DNA from 2 places in the Clostridium sp. B9 genome. Region 1 is predicted to be linked to the other one. Evidence: riboswitches for the same ligand, from Rfam matches in the RefSeq annotation. Region 1 holds a riboswitch; the other holds the start of a gene.
The links. A riboswitch is a leader RNA that binds a small molecule or an ion and turns the genes downstream of it on or off. The one in region 1 is predicted to bind cobalamin.
Positions count from the first base shown of each region.

Region 1 (9,422 bases):
AAAGCTTCAACCTGTTTTGTTGTTTTTATTTCATTGAAGGTTGTTTCTATATTTAAGAAACCTAATCCCTCTTCTTCTCTTACATTCCCCTCAATACCTAAAGGATCACTTATTTTTTCACCTAATATTTGATATCCACCACATATTCCAAAAATTAATTTACCTTTAGCTTTTTGTTCCTCTAAAGCTTCTTTAAATCCACTTTTCTTTATGTAGTTTAAATCATCTATAGTATTTTTACTTCCTGGAATAATAATCATATTGGCTTTCTCTAACTCTTTAGGTGAATCAATATATCTAATATTAACATCTTTAATTCTTCCTAATGAATTAAAATCTGTGAAGTTTGACATATGAGGAAGTCTTATTATAGCTATGTCTATACCCTCACCATGTTTTTCATTACTCTTTATAGAAGTACTGTCCTCTTCTTCAATATCTAAGTCAAAGTAAGGCATAACCCCTAAAACAGGAATATTTATTATATCTTCAATCTGTTTCATAGCTGACTTAAAGTATTCTTTTTTCCCTCTAAATTTATTAATTATAACACCTTTAACTCGCTTTTTTTCTTCTTCACTTAAAAGCATTACTGTTCCAACAATAGAAGCAAAAACACCACCTCTATCTATGTCTGCTACTAAAATAACATCTGCATCCGCCATTTTTGCAGTATGCATATTAGCTATATCAGTTTTTCTTAAGTTTATCTCAGCACAACTTCCAGATCCTTCTAAAACAATTAAATCATAATCATTAGATATATCTTCATAAGCTTCTTTTGCTTTCTCTTTCAAGTATTTATTTAAATCTTCATACTTATAAGCATCCATTGTACAATGCACTTTTCCTCTTACTATTACCTGAGTCTTATAACCCGCACTAGGTTTCATAAGTATAGGATTCATATATTCTTTTGGTTCTATCTCACAAGCTTCTGATTGAACAACCTGAGCTCTTCCAATTTCATCGCCCTCTTTGGTTACAAAAGAATTTAAAGAAATATTAAGAGCCTTGTATGGTGCTACACTATATCCTTTTTTCTTGAAATATCTACAGAAGGCTGCTGCTACTGTACTTTTCCCTACTGAAGAAGCCGTTCCAAGAAGCATTATTCCTCTATACTTCATACATCTCACCTACTTAATATCTAGGAATCCATGAGTTTCATTTAGTATATTCTCTCCAGTTTCAAATTCTATTCTTTCTTTAAATAAAGGTTCATCAAAAACAAATGTATGATATTCTCCATTTTCTCCACAAGCATCTGCTCCTGCAGCTTTTATTTTTTGAACTAAATCTTTTGTTAAAACTTTTCCTAAGAATTCTTCTCCTAGTTCTTTTAATCTTACGTTCTTGATTACTGTTTTAAAACCACTGTCTATAAATTCGTAAGTTAACTTTTCTCTATCCTCTTCCCATAGTGGAAATATTGCTTCTAAGCCTGCCTTTTCACATTTATCTTCACACCAAGTTCTGTGTGCCATTAAATCTATATCACCAAACACGCAAGCTTCTGCACCCATCTCTTCTTTAACCTTAGTTAATGCTTCTACAAAAGTCTCTGCATAATTAGTTCCATTACTTTCAACTAAAACCATTGGTATATCTAATGAATTAGAAACATCCTTTAATAATTGATCTGGAATTCCATGAAACCAACTTCTTAAAACCTTTTTATCAACAGTAACCAATAAAGCAACTGGTTTATGTCCTTCTTTTATCATTCTATATAATGATAATGTACTATCTTTTCCACAGCTATATGATACAACAAATTTCTTTTCCATAATATCCACCTCTATCTCCATCTTTCAAGAGCACCTATCATAAATGCCCTTATGTCTATTCCATAAACATCCTTTATCTTTTCGCTATTTAAAACTTCTTTTGCTTTTCCTTCTCCATAAATATGCCCACTTTTAATAAGTATGACATTTTCACTAAATCTTTGTACTAAGTTTAAATCATGTAAAACTCCTATAACAGTTTTATTGTTTTCACTTACCCATCTATTTATATAATCTAATATTTCTATCTGACATTTTAAATCCAAATGATTTGTTGGCTCATCTAAAAGTAATATATCTGGTTCTTGTGCAAATGCTCTTGCTAAATAGACCCTTTGTAACTGCCCTCCAGATAATTCACTTATTAATTTATTCTTTTCTTCACTTAGTCCAACGCTTTCAATACAATTTAAAACAATTTCTCTATCTTCATGAGAAAGGCTTGAAAATAACCCATCCATATGTGCATATCTTCCAAGTGCCACTGTTTCAAAAACTGTATAAGAAAAATATATATCTGAATTTTGACTCATTAAGGCTATTTTTTTAGCTAAATCTTTTCTCTTTATTTCACGAACTTCTACACCATCTAACTTTATTTCTCCAGTATAATCCATAAGATTAGCTAAAGATTTTAGTAGAGTGGATTTACCACATCCATTTGGACCTATAATTGATATATTCTCTCCAGGCTCTGCCCTAAAAGAGACTCCATGGATAACTTCATATCCATCATATCCACATTTAAGATTTTTAACTTCTAACACGTTATCACCTACTTCTCTTTCCAAAGTAAAGATAAGCAAAGAATGGTGCTCCTACTAAAGCTGTAATTGCTCCAACTGGCAATTCAGATGGTGATATTATTGTTCTTGAAACTAAATCTGTTAAAACCATAAGAGTTCCACCAACAACTATACACATAGGTATCACCACTTTATGATTAGAACCAAATATCTTTCTCACTATATGAGGAGTTATTAAGTCTATAAAACCAATTACTCCACTTAAAGCTACAGCACTTCCAGTTAAAATAGCAACTGAAATAAGTAGGCTTTTTTTAACTTTCTTTGTTTCAACCCCTAAACTTTTAGCACTATCTTCACCAAAGCTTAGTATGTCCATTTCTTTTGTATATTTCAATACTCTGATCAATCCAATTATTAAAAATGGAAGCCCTGCAAAAACATAACTCCAACTTTTCATTGAGAATGATCCCATTTGCCACATAGTTATAGCTTGTATATCCTCACTGCATAATGCTGTTATTGTGGTTAATATAGCACTTGTAAATAGTGATAATACCATACCAGCTAATATTACAGTATTATTAGAAAGCCCTCTATCCACCTTATTAGAAAACATAATAACTGTAAAAACAGTTATTACACCACATACAAATCCTATAACAGGCATTGCTAAATTACCTACATAAGGAATGGTTATTCCTAAAACTATATATAAGCCAACCCCTAATGATGCTCCTGATGAAACACCTAATGTATAAGGAGAGGCTAATGGGTTTTTAAGTATTGATTGTATTACTGCTCCACTTACAGCTAAGGAAGCACCAACTCCAAATGCTAATAAAACTCTTGGTAATCTTATAATCCAAATAATCGCTACGTCCTCTGGTTTAATTCCTACTCTAAGCGGAATATCAAATAACTTATTCCCTATTATTGAAACAGTATCCATTATATGAATATTGGAACTTCCTATAGAAGTTCCAATACAAAGTACTAATAACACCAGGGGAATAGCTAATGTTATTAAAATTTTTCTTTTTTTAGATTCCTGCATATTGCTCTGGATATATATCCTTAGCCATTTGCTTTAATGCTTCTATTACATATTGACTTCCACGTGATGAAGCATTTTTGTCTATTAAGAATATTTGATTATCCTTAACAGCAGTTATTGTATTCCAACCTGGACGTTTAGCAATTACTTCTGTAGCATTTTCTATGTAACCTTCATTTGTTAGTATTACATCTGGATTTTTTTCTATAATAGATTCTTCACTTGGTGAAATCCAACCTTTTTGGTCTGCAAATATATTTTCTGCACCAACTATGTTTAATAAGCTGTTTAAGAAAGTATCACTTCCAAAACTATATAACTTTGAACCTGATCCGATTTCAAAATAAACTGTTTTCTTGTCTTTTATAGTATCACCTATAGCTTTTATTTTGTTAACTTCTTCTTTCATTCCGTCAACCATCTCAGTACCTTTTTTCTCTGTTCCAGTTAACTTAGCTAAGAAGTTTATGTCTTCATATATTCCTTCCATACTATCGCTTGTTGGAATATAAACTACAGGGATTCCAGCCTCTTTTAAAACTTTAAATGGATCTTCTTTACCTTCTCTGTTATGACCCGAAGCTATTATTACATCTGGTTTAAGTGCTAATATAGCCTCTGCATCAGGATTTCTAAAATCAAACTTAGTTACGTCTGGATTTAATCCTTTTACATCAGCAGAGTACTTATCAATTCCTACTATCTTGTTCCCTAAACCTAACCCTACTAAGATTTCTGTGTTTGAAGGAGCTGTTGAAACTATTCTTTCAATCTTTTTAGGTACAGTAAACTCTGTTCCTTCCATGTCCTTCATTGTAACTGTTTTTTCTCCACATCCAACAAATAATAATAAAGACATAGTCATTACCATTAAGGCTGCAAAGACTTTTTTGAATTTTTTCATTTAATTATACCTCCGTTTTACCTTTGTATTTTCTTTAAGCACCACGAAAGTAAACCTTTTAAATTATCTTATTTAGTTTTCAAATTAATTGTTAAGCAGTGTAACTTTTAACCTTAATTGATACCCATATATAAGTTACTCTAACTAAAACAATAATTAAGACAAAAAAACGATTACCACCATAGTAACTTAAATTTTTTGTTTTGTGAGGCTATGATTAACGCGTAAAATAAAAAAAGCATACCTAATGAAGGTATGTTACACTCTTTAAAACACGCATCCTATTATCCTACCCTCAGAGGATAATAGTACATTCATAAAGGCAGGTTTCCCGACTTTGCTTCATTCTACTTTCTCGCCTTCCCACATAAAATGCAGTGACATAATGAGATTTCGTCAGCTTCACGGTTACTGAGGTAGTTGAAGATTTACACTTCATTCCCTATTAAGTGAATTCACACCAATTATGAGTCAATCACCTTGATTATATTATTATATTTTCCCATTGTCAAACCTCTATACTTATCTATTATTGGAATCAATGGGAAAATAAATAATATATGGTATTTAGTTTAAAATCAATAAATAATGTTTATCAATAATATTATTTAATTTATAATAGCTTTTAACTCTTTTAAAAGCTCTAAATTTTCTTCTCTTGTTCTAACTGCAATCCTATAAAACCTCTTATTTAAGCCGATATAATTACAACAACTTCTTATTAAGATTCCCTTTTTAAGAAGCTCTCCTCTTAAATCAATCTCTTTTTTAATCTCAAAAAACAAAAAGTTAACAGCACCTTTAAAAATTTTTATATTTTTTATTTTATTTATTTCTTCATATAAAAATTTATTTTCTTTTTCTATATATTCAATAGACTCTTTTATATATTCCTTCTCTTCAAGAGCTTGTCTTCCTGCATAGTCTGCTACAGTATTTACACTCCAAGGAGTAGAAACTTTATTTATTTCCTCTATATATTCGCTATTTCCACTTAGTCCGTATCCTAATCTTATTCCTGGGAAAGCGAATAGTTTAGTTAATGACTTAACAATAATTAAGTTGTTAAATTCATTTAATTCCTTAGTAAGAGTATATTTTTCTCCATCTTTCACAAAATCCAAAAATGATTCATCAAAAACTACTGTACATCCATTATCCCTTGCTTTTTCTAATATCTTTAAAGATAAATCTTTTTCTATCAAAGCTCCTGTTGGATTATTAGGATTACATAAAAATAAAATGTCTATGTCACTGTTAATTTCATTTAAAAAATCTGAATCTAAAGAATATTTGTCCTTTAATAAATAATGTGAAATCTTGCATCCTACAGAATTTAAAGCATCTTCATACTCAGAAAAAGTTGGTGCTATTAAAAGTGAACTCTTAGGTTTTAAAGCTCTTGCTATATTAAAAATAACTTCTGCTGCTCCATTTCCTAAAACTAATTCTTCACTATTACAATTTTCATAAATAGATATAGCCTTCTTTAATTCAAAATAAGTTATATCTGGATACCTTTCAATCTCATTTAATGCATAAGTCATAGCCTTATGTACTTTATCTGACATTCCCATAGGATTTATATTAGCTGAAAAATCTAAAATTTTATCCATATTGTATATTCTTTTTATTTCTTCCACATTTCCACCATGTCCTAAGTTCATATAATCACCTCAATAATTCCTCTAAGACCTACTGAAATTATCATCCCTAAAAATGAAACCAGCATAAGTATGTTGTTTGTTTTATAAACATGGTCTATTTTTATTTTGCTTATAGAATCACCTATTGTTGGTTTTTCCACAAGCTTCCCAAAATAATAGTTAGCTCCTCCAAGTCTTATTCCTAAAGCACCAGCTACAGCTGCCTCTGGATGCGCACTATTAGGACTTGAATGGTTATATCTATCTCTTTTATATATCTTAAAACTATTTTTATAGTTCATTCTTAAAATCCAACTAGCTAAAACTATTAAATATGCAGTTATTCTTGCTGGAATATAATTAAATACATCATCAAGTTTAGCTGAAACAAAACCAAAATCTTTGTATTTATCATTTTTATAGCCAAACATTGAATCACAAGTGTTAACCGCTTTATATAAAAAGGCTAAAGGTGCTCCTCCAAGTCCAGCAAATATCAATGGAGCTATTATTCCATCTGACATATTTTCAGCTACAGTTTCAACTACAGCTCTAACTATAGCCTCTTCATCTAAGTTTTCAGTATCTCTTCCTACTATGTAAGAAAGCTGCTTTCTTGCCCTTACAATATCTCCACTTTCTAATATATTAATAACCTTAAGCCCCTCAACTTTAAGTCCCTTAGCTGATATACAAAAATAAATAAGTATACCAGACACTACAGTTCCTAAAATAGGGTTAATAATATTAGAAATTTCAACAATTCCTAAAGCAATTAAAAAAGTTATTATTACTATTGAAAGCCAAGCAAATAAGCCTGCTAACTTCTGTTTTTTTGAAAAAACACTTCTCCAAAGTTTCTCCATACTTTGAGCTAGCTTACCTATATATCTTATAGGATGATATGGATTTTGAGGATCCCCTATTACCATATCTAAAATATACCCTATTACAATTTTTATCATTTCTAAAACCTTTCCACTATCTCTAAGCTTACATATTTTTTTATATTACTTTCAAAATCTTTTTCTGATAATTTCTCTTTCAAATTTTTATGTGCTAATTCAATTTTTAGCTTATATCCTTCACCGCATTTAGGTTGATATGTATAAAAATCTAATCCCTCTTTTTCAAAAAGTTCTAAAAGAGAAGCTATACTTCCTCCATGACATACTATTAAAGCCTCCTCTTCATTCTGCTCCTCTAGCATTAAAAGAAGATTTAAAAATGCTTCCTTCATCCTAAGCTCAAAATCTTTTCGTGATTCACCATTAGGACAAGTTACTTCCTTGCTCTCATCTAGTATCCAATCTAAATACTCTTTTTTCTCTTTTAGCATTTCATAAGATTTTAATTCAAAGTCTCCAAAGTTGTACTCAGAAAATCCTTCAAAAACTTCATAATTTTCATTTGGATATAAAATTTCAAAGGTTTTATTAGCTCTTTTTAGCCCACTTGTAAAATATCTCTTACATTTAGGCAATTTCACACTCTTCTTTTTTTCCTCTAACTCACTTATTCCTATTTCACTTAAAGGCACATCACTTACTCCACAATAAAGCCTCTCTTCGTTGCAATAAGTTTTACCATGCCTTATTAAATAAATTATCATCTTATTCACCCTTTAACTTTGTTGGTATTCCAAAAAATATTCTATAAACCTCTTCACTTTCCTTAGATAAAAACTGAAGAACCTTACCTGTTTCTTCTCTCCATTTTCTTTCTTCTTTTTTTAAAGGAACTATTCCAGAAGATATTTCATCACAAATCAATATCTTATCTCTAAACTTTTCTATATTCTCCTTAAAAAAGCTTAATGAATCTCTCTTTTCTAAAACATTAAAATAAGTAAATCTATCTATTCCACTTATTACTTTTTTCGAAAAATCAAATTCTCCTTCTTTGCAATAAAATATGTCATCCTCTTTTATTCCTAGCTCTTCTTTTACGTAATTTAATTTTCCATTATATGATCCACCAAATAAAAGCTTCAACCTATCTCCTCCTTAAAGAATTCCTAAAGCAATAATTCCTGTAAATTCCATAAGCACAAGAATATATCCTGCAACATCTCCATTTATTCCACCAAACTCTTTATTGACCTTTCTAAGTAATAAGAAAGCTACTATTCCCATTAGTAAAATTGATATAGCATAATCTACTCCAAATATTAAAAAACTTAATACTATAGTAAAGATATATATTCCCATTAAAACTGCTTCATCAACTTTTCCAGTTCCATTTTTAAAGAATTTTCCTAAAGAGCTTTCTCCAAGCATTTCTTTGCTTACAATAAAATATCCACTAATAGCTCTTGAGGCAATTGGTATAAGAATTAAAATTTTCATATTAACTCCATTAGCTAGAATTGTGTAAACCCCTGAAAATTCTATTATTAATAATAAAACAACTGCAATTACAGAAAATGCTCCTACTCTTGAATCCTTTAATATTCTAAGTTTTTCTTCTTTAGTTCTTCTTGAAAGCAAAGCATCACAAACATCCATAAAACCATCTAAATGTAAAAATCCAGTTAAAAAATATGGAATTGCCATTATAATTGCTCCCATAAGAAGATAATTAACATGAAGCTTATTAAGAATAATAAAACCTAAGTACCAAAATAAGCCTACCACTAATCCTATTAAAGGATATAGCTTCATTATATCTTTAGCTGCCTTATCATCCCACTCATATTTTGGAAGAGGAATAACAGTAAACATACTTAAAGCCATATTAAAAGCCTTGTAAATCCTATTCATTTTCTAAAACCTCCTTTCCTTTATGAAATATTAAGTTACCAAAGGAAGCTTCTATAACAACATCAGATATTTTAGTTAAATTGCATGTTAAATTTCCAAGTTCCTTTCTAAAAGTATCTGTATAAGAATCATATTTAATTCCATCACAGAAAACATAATCTGAAACTATAACTAAGTTTTTAACACTTTTTATTAATACCTTTAAATCCTCAAAAATATATGAACTTACATTTTTATTGAAGTCTTGTCCAACAAACATTTCATTAGTAACTAAAGAAGTTAAACTGTCTAATAAAACAGTATCTTTTTTTGTAAACTCATTAGCTACACTCTTTATATTTCTATGTTTTTCTATGGTTGTAAAATCATATTTTTCTCTACTTACTAAATGATTTTCAATCCTTTTCAAATCCTCTAAGTCATAAGGATTCATTGTAGCTAGATAATATAAAGTTCCTTCTTCACCCTTAGAAAGCTTACTACTGTAAAACTCAGCATAAGAAGATTTGCTACTCTT
Region 1 covers NZ_JBNWKA010000003.1:2,031,295-2,040,716, forward strand. Annotated here, with positions in the region: gene ACQZHJ_RS09190 (cobyric acid synthase) at 1-1,130, opposite strand, end outside; gene ACQZHJ_RS09195 (diphthine--ammonia ligase) at 1,140-1,790, opposite strand; gene ACQZHJ_RS09200 (ABC transporter ATP-binding protein) at 1,802-2,557, opposite strand; gene ACQZHJ_RS09205 (FecCD family ABC transporter permease) at 2,562-3,593, opposite strand; gene ACQZHJ_RS09210 (ABC transporter substrate-binding protein) at 3,580-4,497, opposite strand; cobalamin riboswitch at 4,802-4,995, opposite strand; gene cobD (threonine-phosphate decarboxylase CobD) at 5,106-6,164, opposite strand; gene cbiB (adenosylcobinamide-phosphate synthase CbiB) at 6,161-7,108, opposite strand; gene ACQZHJ_RS09225 (histidine phosphatase family protein) at 7,111-7,755, opposite strand; gene ACQZHJ_RS09230 (bifunctional adenosylcobinamide kinase/adenosylcobinamide-phosphate guanylyltransferase) at 7,757-8,137, opposite strand; gene ACQZHJ_RS09235 (adenosylcobinamide-GDP ribazoletransferase) at 8,150-8,905, opposite strand; gene ACQZHJ_RS09240 (bifunctional adenosylcobinamide kinase/adenosylcobinamide-phosphate guanylyltransferase) at 8,898-9,422, opposite strand, start outside.

Region 2 (9,422 bases), 1.8 Mb from region 1:
CCAGCAATAATAATTGCTCCTATCATACCTGTATCAAAAGTCTTGATACCTGCAATAGTAGTTAATCCACTTACTCCTCCAACTTCTTGTGCAAAATCAACTCCGAAGAATCCACCCCACATAGTTAACATTGAAGCAACAAAATAGTTGAAAGTTAAATATATGACTAAAGCTTCCATACATGCTCTTGCTTGAGCCTTTTTAGCTAACGCTATTGGTAATCCAACAACGAATAACAATGGAAGTTGTCTAAATACTGTCCATCCACCCTCTTCAATAAGAGTCCAAATTTGATACCATAAAGTACCTTCATTTGCAATTGGTCCAATTATCTCTGGATTCTTGAATAGAATACAAAGTCCTACTGTTATACCTGCGAAAGCAAATAGTAAAACTGGTGTAAACATCGCAGCTCCAAATCTTTGAATTTTTTGCATCATACCTTTACCACCTCACAAATTTTATAAATCCTATTATTACCCTTTAACTTAAGTATTTGATATAAATACTTAAGTTATATTTTTATAAGTCCAAGTACAGTTCATATATTATTTATTTTGATGAACTTTTCTTGTACGATTTGTTAATTAAATAATATCAACTCATGATAACATTTACAATACTTCAAATTCACTCTGTGCCTTATTTCATAAGACTGCAACTTTTTCCCAAAACTCGTGAAATTTCACACATGAATTATTATTGACTTACATATCTTAAATCTATAGATTAATAGTGGGTAATAAATTTATTAAATGGTAAGGAGATTTTTTATGATTGGTTCAATAGCTGCCATATTGACTACAGTATCCTTTGTTCCTCAAGCTATAAAGATTATAAAAACAAAGGACACATCAGGTATATCACTTATAATGTATTCATTATTTACTGTTGGAGTGTTTCTTTGGATAATACATGGTTTAATAATAGATGATTCAGCAGTAATTCTAGCTAATATATGTACTTTAGTTTTTGCAGTAATAATTTTATTCTATAAAATAAAATATAAAGATGGAATTACTAGTGATAGTTAGGTTTCTTAAGTTTCAAATAACATAATGAAATCAATATTTTTAATAAATAAAGAGCTATATCAAAACAACCTTTTAATAAAACTTGCAAATAATATGTGTTTGCAAATTTTATTATTAAGTTTTGATATAGCTCTTTTTCTATTTCATTAAGACTTTATCTTTCCAGTTATTTAATGACTTTCTTGCTTCCCCTATTGTTAGGGACAACTTATCAAGTGCAAAGTCGTCTTTTTCACTTAATATCTCAATTAAATGTCCTATTCTAGGTAATCTGAGATTTACTTTTCGTATAGTTTCTTTTTGACCAAATACCTTACTTGGACTTCCACTTAAAATTACTTTTCCCTCTTTCATGACATATACGTTTTTACAATATAGAGGTACTATATCTATGTCGTGTGTAGCTATTATTATTGTTATACCTAATTCCTTCTGCATTTCAACTAGTAGCTTCATTATTTCAGAAACTCCCATAGGATCTAGTCCAGCAGTTGGCTCATCTAGAATTAACACCTTAGGCTCCATAACTAAAACTCCAGCAATGGCCACCCTCTTCTTTTGTCCAAAGCTTAAACAATGAGTTGGCTTATCCTTCAAACTTTCTATCCCTGTCCTTTTCAAAGCATTTTCAACTCTTTTTCTTACTATATCCTCAGGTAGCTTCATGTTTACAGCTCCAAAAGACACATCTTGATAAACACTTGCTGAAAAAAGCTGATTATCTGGATCTTGAAAAACAATCCCTACATTCTCTCTTAATTTCATAAGACTTTTTCTAGAGTATTCAATAGGCTTTCCTTCAAATAATATTTTTCCTGAAGAAGGTTTCAATATTCCATTCAAGTTTTGAAACAAAGTAGACTTACCAACTCCATTGCCTCCAAGTATAGCAGTTATTTCACCTTTTTTTATATTCATGTTTATGCCTTTTAGAGCATGAGTACCATCTGAATAGTTATAATTTAATTCTTGTATTTGTAGTATATATTCCTCCATAACTTCCTCCTGCTCTAATTAATAAAAATAGTTATTATTATTAATATTAAATTAATTGCTATAGCTACACCATATAAATAATTTCTCTTTTTAAATTGTTCTTGCAAAACATTTAATTCTCCGTTGTATCCTCTTGATTCTAAAGATATATATAAATCATTAGCTCTCTTAAATGAACGTATAAAAAGAGTAGCAGCTAATGCTCCTAGTGACTTAAATGATGTTCTTGTATCTCTATATCCTAATCTAGAATTTTGAGATATAAACATTGTTTGAGAAGTTTCTAGAAGAATAAATATAAATCTATATACTAATCCTATTATTTCTATTAGAAAATCTGGAATTCTAAATTTCTTTAAAACTGATATAACATCAATCATTGGAGTTGTTAATGATATAAAGTAAAGTGAACTTAAAGCTCCTAGTACCTTAAAAAACATATTTATTCCTTCATAGACACCATTTTTAGAAATTCCAATCCACCCATGAAAAAGCTTAATAGAATATATTAAATCTCCTCTATTAGAGGAATAATTTATTACTATAGTAATAATACTAATTACTAAAAATCCTGTCGGAATTATCATAAGTCTCAAAAATTCTTTCCAATTAGTTCCCCCTATTCTTATAATTAGGAAAGCCATTATTGTTATTATAAACAATGAAACGACTAAATTATTAGCCCATAAACATACGCTTAGAGTTAATATTGCAAAAAATATTTTTTCCATAGGATTAATATTCTTTAGTTTAGATGCATAAGCATATTTATCAATATTTATCATTTAGATTCTTCTTCTACTTTCTTTTTACCCTTTAAATATCCAAAACCAAACCCAATTACTCCTGCTCCTATAGCTGCTTGAAGCGCAAATAATAAGCTTTCTATTTCTCCACTGGCTGGCTCAAACATTGGTGAAAACCAAGGTTCATAATTTTCATCTATTTGAGTTATAGCTTCTTCAGCTTGTCCATCAGCTCCACCAAACTCAGCATCCTTAGTTACAAAGAAAGGAATTATAGTAATAGCTACTACTAATAAAATTAATATGACATTAGTTAACACTCTTTTATTTTTCATTACTTTACCTCCCTTGAAAGAATATTAAGGTCCATTAAATCATCTTTTGCATAGTTCTCTATTGCATTAAATATTACTACTGTTAATATTCCCTCACTTATAGCTAAAGGAATTTGTGTAACTGCAAATATACCCATAAACTTCATAACTGAAGCCATGATACCTCCAACTTCTGCTGGGAATGCTAATCCTAATTGAATTGATGTAACCATATATGTTGCTAAGTCCCCAAGAGATGCAGCTAAAAATACACCTAACCAAGTTGGTCCATTTAGTTTCTTCACTAACTTATAAAGTCCATATGATACTAAAGGTCCAACTACTGCCATTGAAAAAGTATTTGCACCAAGAGTAGTAAGTCCACCATGTGCTAAAAGTAATGCCTGGAATAAAAGAACTATAAGTCCTAAAACTGAAGCCGCTGTAGGGCCAAATAATATAGCTGCAAGGCCGACCCCTGTTGGGTGAGAACAACTTCCTGTAACTGATGGCAATTTAAGAGCTGATAAAACAAAAGCATATGCGCCTGCCATAGCTAATAATATCTTCAACCTTGGATTGTTACTAACCGTTTTCTTTATTGAGAAAATTCCTAAGACAATAAATGGTATAGTTATAACTCCCCATGCTATACACCACTTAGGTTGTAAAAACCCTTCCATAATATGCATAGCTGAAACACTTGTAGGTATTAATAAAAACATTAATAAAAATCCTATAAATACTTGATTCTTTTTTGACATAATAATTCTACTCCTTAAATTATATTTTATTTTTGTATCCCCATTGTAAAATAATCAACATTTATCTAAGACATAGCCTAATTTAAAAAATTGACTCTAAAAATAATAACCCCTAGACATTGCATCTAGGGGTTATACAAATTCAAAAAAAATATAACTTACCAAAGCACAACACCTCCTATTTCCCGTAGGATCTTGATGTTTTAAAAATAGGCAGGTCTTCTGGCTCAAGTGTCATCATTTTTTGTAGCCTTCCCAAAATTCTATATTTCAGTGGCTTAAGTTACAAAAAACTCTTCTATTACAGCGGCGGGACCGCGTGGGATTTAAACCCAACTTCCCTTTTAATAAATAAATACATACAATTTATTTAACCTATTCTTAAATATTAGCCATATTATAAGTTAATGTTAACCTTTAAATAAACATATAAACTAATCTAAATTCATCTAAAGAATAAATCACTAAATTAATATAGCTCGAATCTTAAAATTTTATAATATATATTATAAGTATATTACACTTAGAATTGATTTACAATTAAACTATTTATCACTGTTCTTATTTTAGCTAACCATTTTTTATTATTGAATAAATAATAGAAACCCTTTGTAAAATTAAATTATGTCTGAATATATAACTAGAAATCATCACGCACTTAAAATATGGACTAAAATAAAAAGACTATATGTAAGTAAAGAACTTAACATATAGTCTTAAAATTATTAAATTATACTAAGAAAAACCTTCTTATTAGTTTAATATTCTATGATTTATGAATCTTATTTCATATTCATCAACAACGCCATCTTTATTTAAATCAAGATTTTCATCATTGCTTCCAAAATTCTTAGAAACCATAGCTAAATCACCAATATCAATCTTTCCACTGTTATTGAAGTCACCAGTAGTTTCAGTAATTAATAATGAATTGAATCTTTCAATTACATTAGTTAACTCACTCTTAGCTGAATCAACTTCATCTTGAGTAGCATCACTATTTGCAATTACAGCTTCAGCTTTATCAATCTCTGAACTTAATAAAGATTTAGCACCTTCATGATACTCACCAACATTCATTCCTTCTACCGCAGCCTCAACTAAAGCTTTACCATCGTTAACCAAAGTTTCTAAAGCACCCTTATCAACTTCTGGAACTACTTCAACTAAGTCATTTATAGCAGTTTCTAATTCAGTTACTATTGTATTTACTTGCTCTTGAGTATAATCAGCTTTGTTTCCATTAGCTTCATTAGCTATTGCTAACTTCTCTTCAAATACAGTCCATGATTCTGGAGTATAATCTTCTGCTACTAAAGAATTTCCTAAAGCTAAAACTTCATCAAACTTAGCGAAATCAGATGCTCTTAAAGCTAATCCTTCTTCAGCCTCTGTTAACTTTTCTAAAGCTTTATCGATCTTCTTCTGAGAAGCATTTGAATCATCTAGTATAGCTTTTGCATTCTCTAAAGCCTCTTCTAAGCTAGCAAATGAACTTACTGTATATTCATCACCATTTAATGAAACTAACTCATCATACTTAGCTTGTAATGAGTCATTTACTGGGAACTCAAATTCATCATTTAAAGTTATTATTTCATAAATATTTGGTGCTATACCATTCCATTCTATCTTAATTTCAAATATATTTTCATAATCTCTATTTATGAACTCATTTAAACTATTACTTAAAGTACCTAATTCAACCCATTCATCAGCACCAATTCTCACTTTAACTATAGCGCTAGAAATAGAACTTCCGTCCTGAACAATAGTAACCTTTCTAACATCAGTCTTCTCTGATAACTTATAAGTTAAACTACCTTCTGTTATTTCCCCATTATTTGTATTTGGTTTATAAGATGTTGTTAAATCTCCATCTCTTAAATTACTTGGTGCAAATCCTTTTTCTTCAATTGGGTTTGAAATATAAGTTGGATCATTAACAGTTGGAATATATGCTCCATTATTAATCATAAGCTCATTTATTACAGTCCATCTATGTCTATATGGAGCTGTAAATACGATTCTTACATATCTAGCTTTTTTGTTTAGATTTGTTCCTTCAACATAAGCGCTATCTATCGGAACTACTCCACCTGATTGATTTCCATGAATATATCCATTTTCTAATGGCTTAGCATATATATCATCTACACCATTTTCAATTCCATCACCAATAGTTATAGCATCTGTCCAATTTTCACCGTCTAATGATAATTGAATCTTACCATCTCTTACGTGGTCTACCTCTGTGTCTAGTACAACATACTTTAAGTTATCAACTAATATATCTTGTCCTAAATCATAAACTATTGAATCACCAGTATTAGGAGCTCCTAAGAACTTAACACTTGTTTTTAAATTTCCATCTACAGCCTTCTTTGATCCATCATCACCAACATATGCCTCCACTAATGATGGCTCATAAACCTCTGTTGAATTAACTTCAAATTTAGTTAAATTGAAAGTAACAGCATCATTTCCATTGTTTATAGCTCTTACATATCTTCCGTCTTCTAAAGTACTTGTATCAGTTATATCAACCCACTCAACTCCATTTGCAGAGCTTTGAAGAGTTAATCCTGTATTGTCTGAAAGCTCTATATTTAAGCTACTTAAATCTTTAATACGATCTAATTTAACTCCAATATATTCTCCATTATTTAAAGTTATATCATTTAAAGGTAATAATATAGTTTTGTCCTCTTCAGCTCTTGATAAAAGATCTGCACTTGTATTAGTGTAGATGTTATCCTTATTTCCTGCATTCTCAAGTTCATTACTCTTTATAGCAAACTCTGAGAAAGTAACCCACTTATGAACATTCTCCATATTAGTAAGTCTTACATACTTAGCTGCTATAGGTGTTTCAAAATCTTCTTCTATGACATCCTTACCAGCAGGAGCCCCTGTTCTATCATATTCTTTAATAGTTGTCCAAGTTTCATTGTCTAATGAATATTCAAGCTTAAACTTATTCCATTTATCTGAAGCTCCACCGCCACTTTTACCTATTACAAATCTAACTCCATCAAGGTTAATTTCTTTACCTAAATCTAATCCTATAAATTCACCAGCTAATGAAGTATCACCATTAGCAGTTTTATACCAAACTCCAGTATCCTCATCTCCATCTAAAAGACTTGACTCACTTCCCTCATAAACTTTCCAAGCTGAACTTCTTATAAGAGTTGGATTAAACTCAACACCTGAATTTGAATCATCCTTTTTATTTACATTTATATCTCTAACACCAAGCCAAGTATTACTTCTTGCCTCTGTAGCTATTAAACGAATTCCTTTTACTTCTAAATCTAGCCCTTCAACCTTGACTTCTCTTGGCATTGAGTATTCTTTTCCACCTTCTAGGTCAACCCATTCTTTTCCGTCAACTGTATATTGAATCTTAGCCTTTTGCATTGTGTCATTCAAGTTTGAGTTAGCTCCCATTAAGAACTCAACAGAGTTTAGCTTTATAGGATTACTGTATTTAATTCCTACATAAGTTCCTACAGCTATACTAGTTGGATTTTTATAAACCAATTCAGTTCCAGCATTTCCATCAAATATATTATCTTTATTTCCTGATGGTGTATCTTCACGATTAGTTATATAAGTTGCATAAACCTTGTTAGGGTCTATTATAGATCCAACTACTGAAGCTAAATTTTCTCCCATATGCTTTATAAATGGAACAATATGTTGAACTCCAACCTCAGCATATTCAGTATGATTTACATAGTGGAAACCATAAGTTTTTGACTTTTCGAAGGCAGTCTGTCCAGCTGAGTAATTAGCCCATGCTGCATCATCATCCCCCTCTTCTACAGCTATTGCTGATTTTAAATAAGAAATAACTGCATTTGTAGTGTCTTCCCAACAATTTAACCAATAGATTATTTGGTCTCTTGTTCTCTCATTTCCTGGATTATTTTTATAATAGTCTGCTGCCTTTTGAAGGTTAGTAAACTCTTCTATTAAATCTAAAGCTTCTGCCTTTATACTTAATCCTGCATCATATTTTTGCTTAAATGCATCTAATTTTGGAGCTAATTCAATAGACTCCTGTAATGGTCTAACTCTTCCGTCCATGTTTTGGTTTATCATGTGCTTACTGATTTCTCTTAAAGCAAGTGAAGAGTTTGTATCTTCAGCAGTTCCATGATCCATATATTTAAATGAGTCGTGCCAGTTTTCATCTGCTTGCTCTTTATTATCCCATACATTCCAAGCGTAATCTGCAACTGCAAATAATGCTGATTTGTTAGCCTCGGCTTGTTGCATTGGATTCAAAACTATACCATCTATCTTACTCGGATCTACTCCTGGATGTAAGAAAGTATCATTTCCTCCCATAATTAAATGCTGCTTTGAGTTATCTGAACAAGGCCAGTTAATCCAGTAGAAAGGTGCTCTTCCAGGGTTACCCTCAGTAGCTATGTTATTCATAAAGTTATCTGCAAAGTTTTCATCAACTTCTCCCCAGATTCTTCCTCCAGTCATTACTATACTTACATTCTCTTCAGCCTTATTTAGCTCTTTTAACTGCTGAGATGATCCATTTCCATAATAGTCTGATGGACAGAACATAAGATCAGTTTTTAAATCTGGATAAGTATTCTGCTGTTCCTCTAACCATCTTGTTAAGTCTGTAAGAAGCTTAACATACATTGAAGCCCCTTGAGCTGGTGCTGCAGCATCATCTGCTAATATAGCAAATTGTCTAACATCATTTTCTAGAAGCTGAGTAAACTTTTCTTTTATTACTTGTAAGTCAGCTTGATAATTTTCCTCTGTATCAAATCTAACTGGACTATGCATGAATGGATGTAATGCATATACATATCTATTTTTAGTTTCATTACCAACTTGAGCTAACTTTTTAATTTCAGATAATTTTTCTTCTGGATATAATTCTCTCCACTTACTATTGTGATAAGGATCATCCTTAGGCGCAAAAACATATTGATTTAACTTATAATCTCCTCCAAATTTCATAAGCTCTGCTCTATCTTCATTTGACCATGGATTTCCATAATATCCTTCTATAAATCCTCTATGAGCAACTTCAGCATAATCATCAACCCTGAAGTTTTGAATCATATTATCTTCTTCAACCTGATTAAATACATGTTTTAAAGTTGTAACTCCATAGAAAGCACTATCTGGGTCCTCACCAATTACCCCTATTACTCCATCATTAACGCTTACTATGTGTGAATCCATATTTTCATCAAAGAAAGTCTCTTCGTGAGGAACATTCTCATTGAAATAAGTATCAACAAATCCACCTGATTCATTTATTCCTACTAAAAAGTTTGTTTTTCCTTGTACTATTTCATTAGAAACAGTAGCCTCTAGATTCTTAGACTCTAAAACCTCATTAACACGATTTTTAGTGTAAATATCGATTCCCTCATCATATACGATATTTATTTCATCGCTTAATTGGAATCCACCACCCTTATAATTAATATCTTGTGGCTTAGGATAAATTTCATAAACGTTTTCACTAGTGCCATCAGTTGCAAATACTACTAAATTACACGGTAAAGCACTTATAGT
Region 2 covers NZ_JBNWKA010000003.1:268,744-278,165, reverse strand. Annotated here, with positions in the region: gene ACQZHJ_RS01370 (alpha-glucoside-specific PTS transporter subunit IIBC) at 1-440, opposite strand, end outside; gene ACQZHJ_RS01365 (SemiSWEET transporter) at 774-1,034, shown strand; gene ACQZHJ_RS01360 (ATP-binding cassette domain-containing protein) at 1,173-2,030, opposite strand; gene cbiQ (cobalt ECF transporter T component CbiQ) at 2,045-2,815, opposite strand; gene ACQZHJ_RS01350 (energy-coupling factor ABC transporter substrate-binding protein) at 2,812-3,111, opposite strand; gene ACQZHJ_RS01345 (energy-coupling factor ABC transporter permease) at 3,111-3,854, opposite strand; cobalamin riboswitch at 4,050-4,248, opposite strand; gene nagH (hyaluronoglucosaminidase) at 4,608-9,422, opposite strand, start outside.
Region 2: it holds a riboswitch for cobalamin, as region 1 does, so the genes downstream of both, ACQZHJ_RS01345 (energy-coupling factor ABC transporter permease) here and ACQZHJ_RS09210 (ABC transporter substrate-binding protein) in region 1, are expected to answer to the same signal.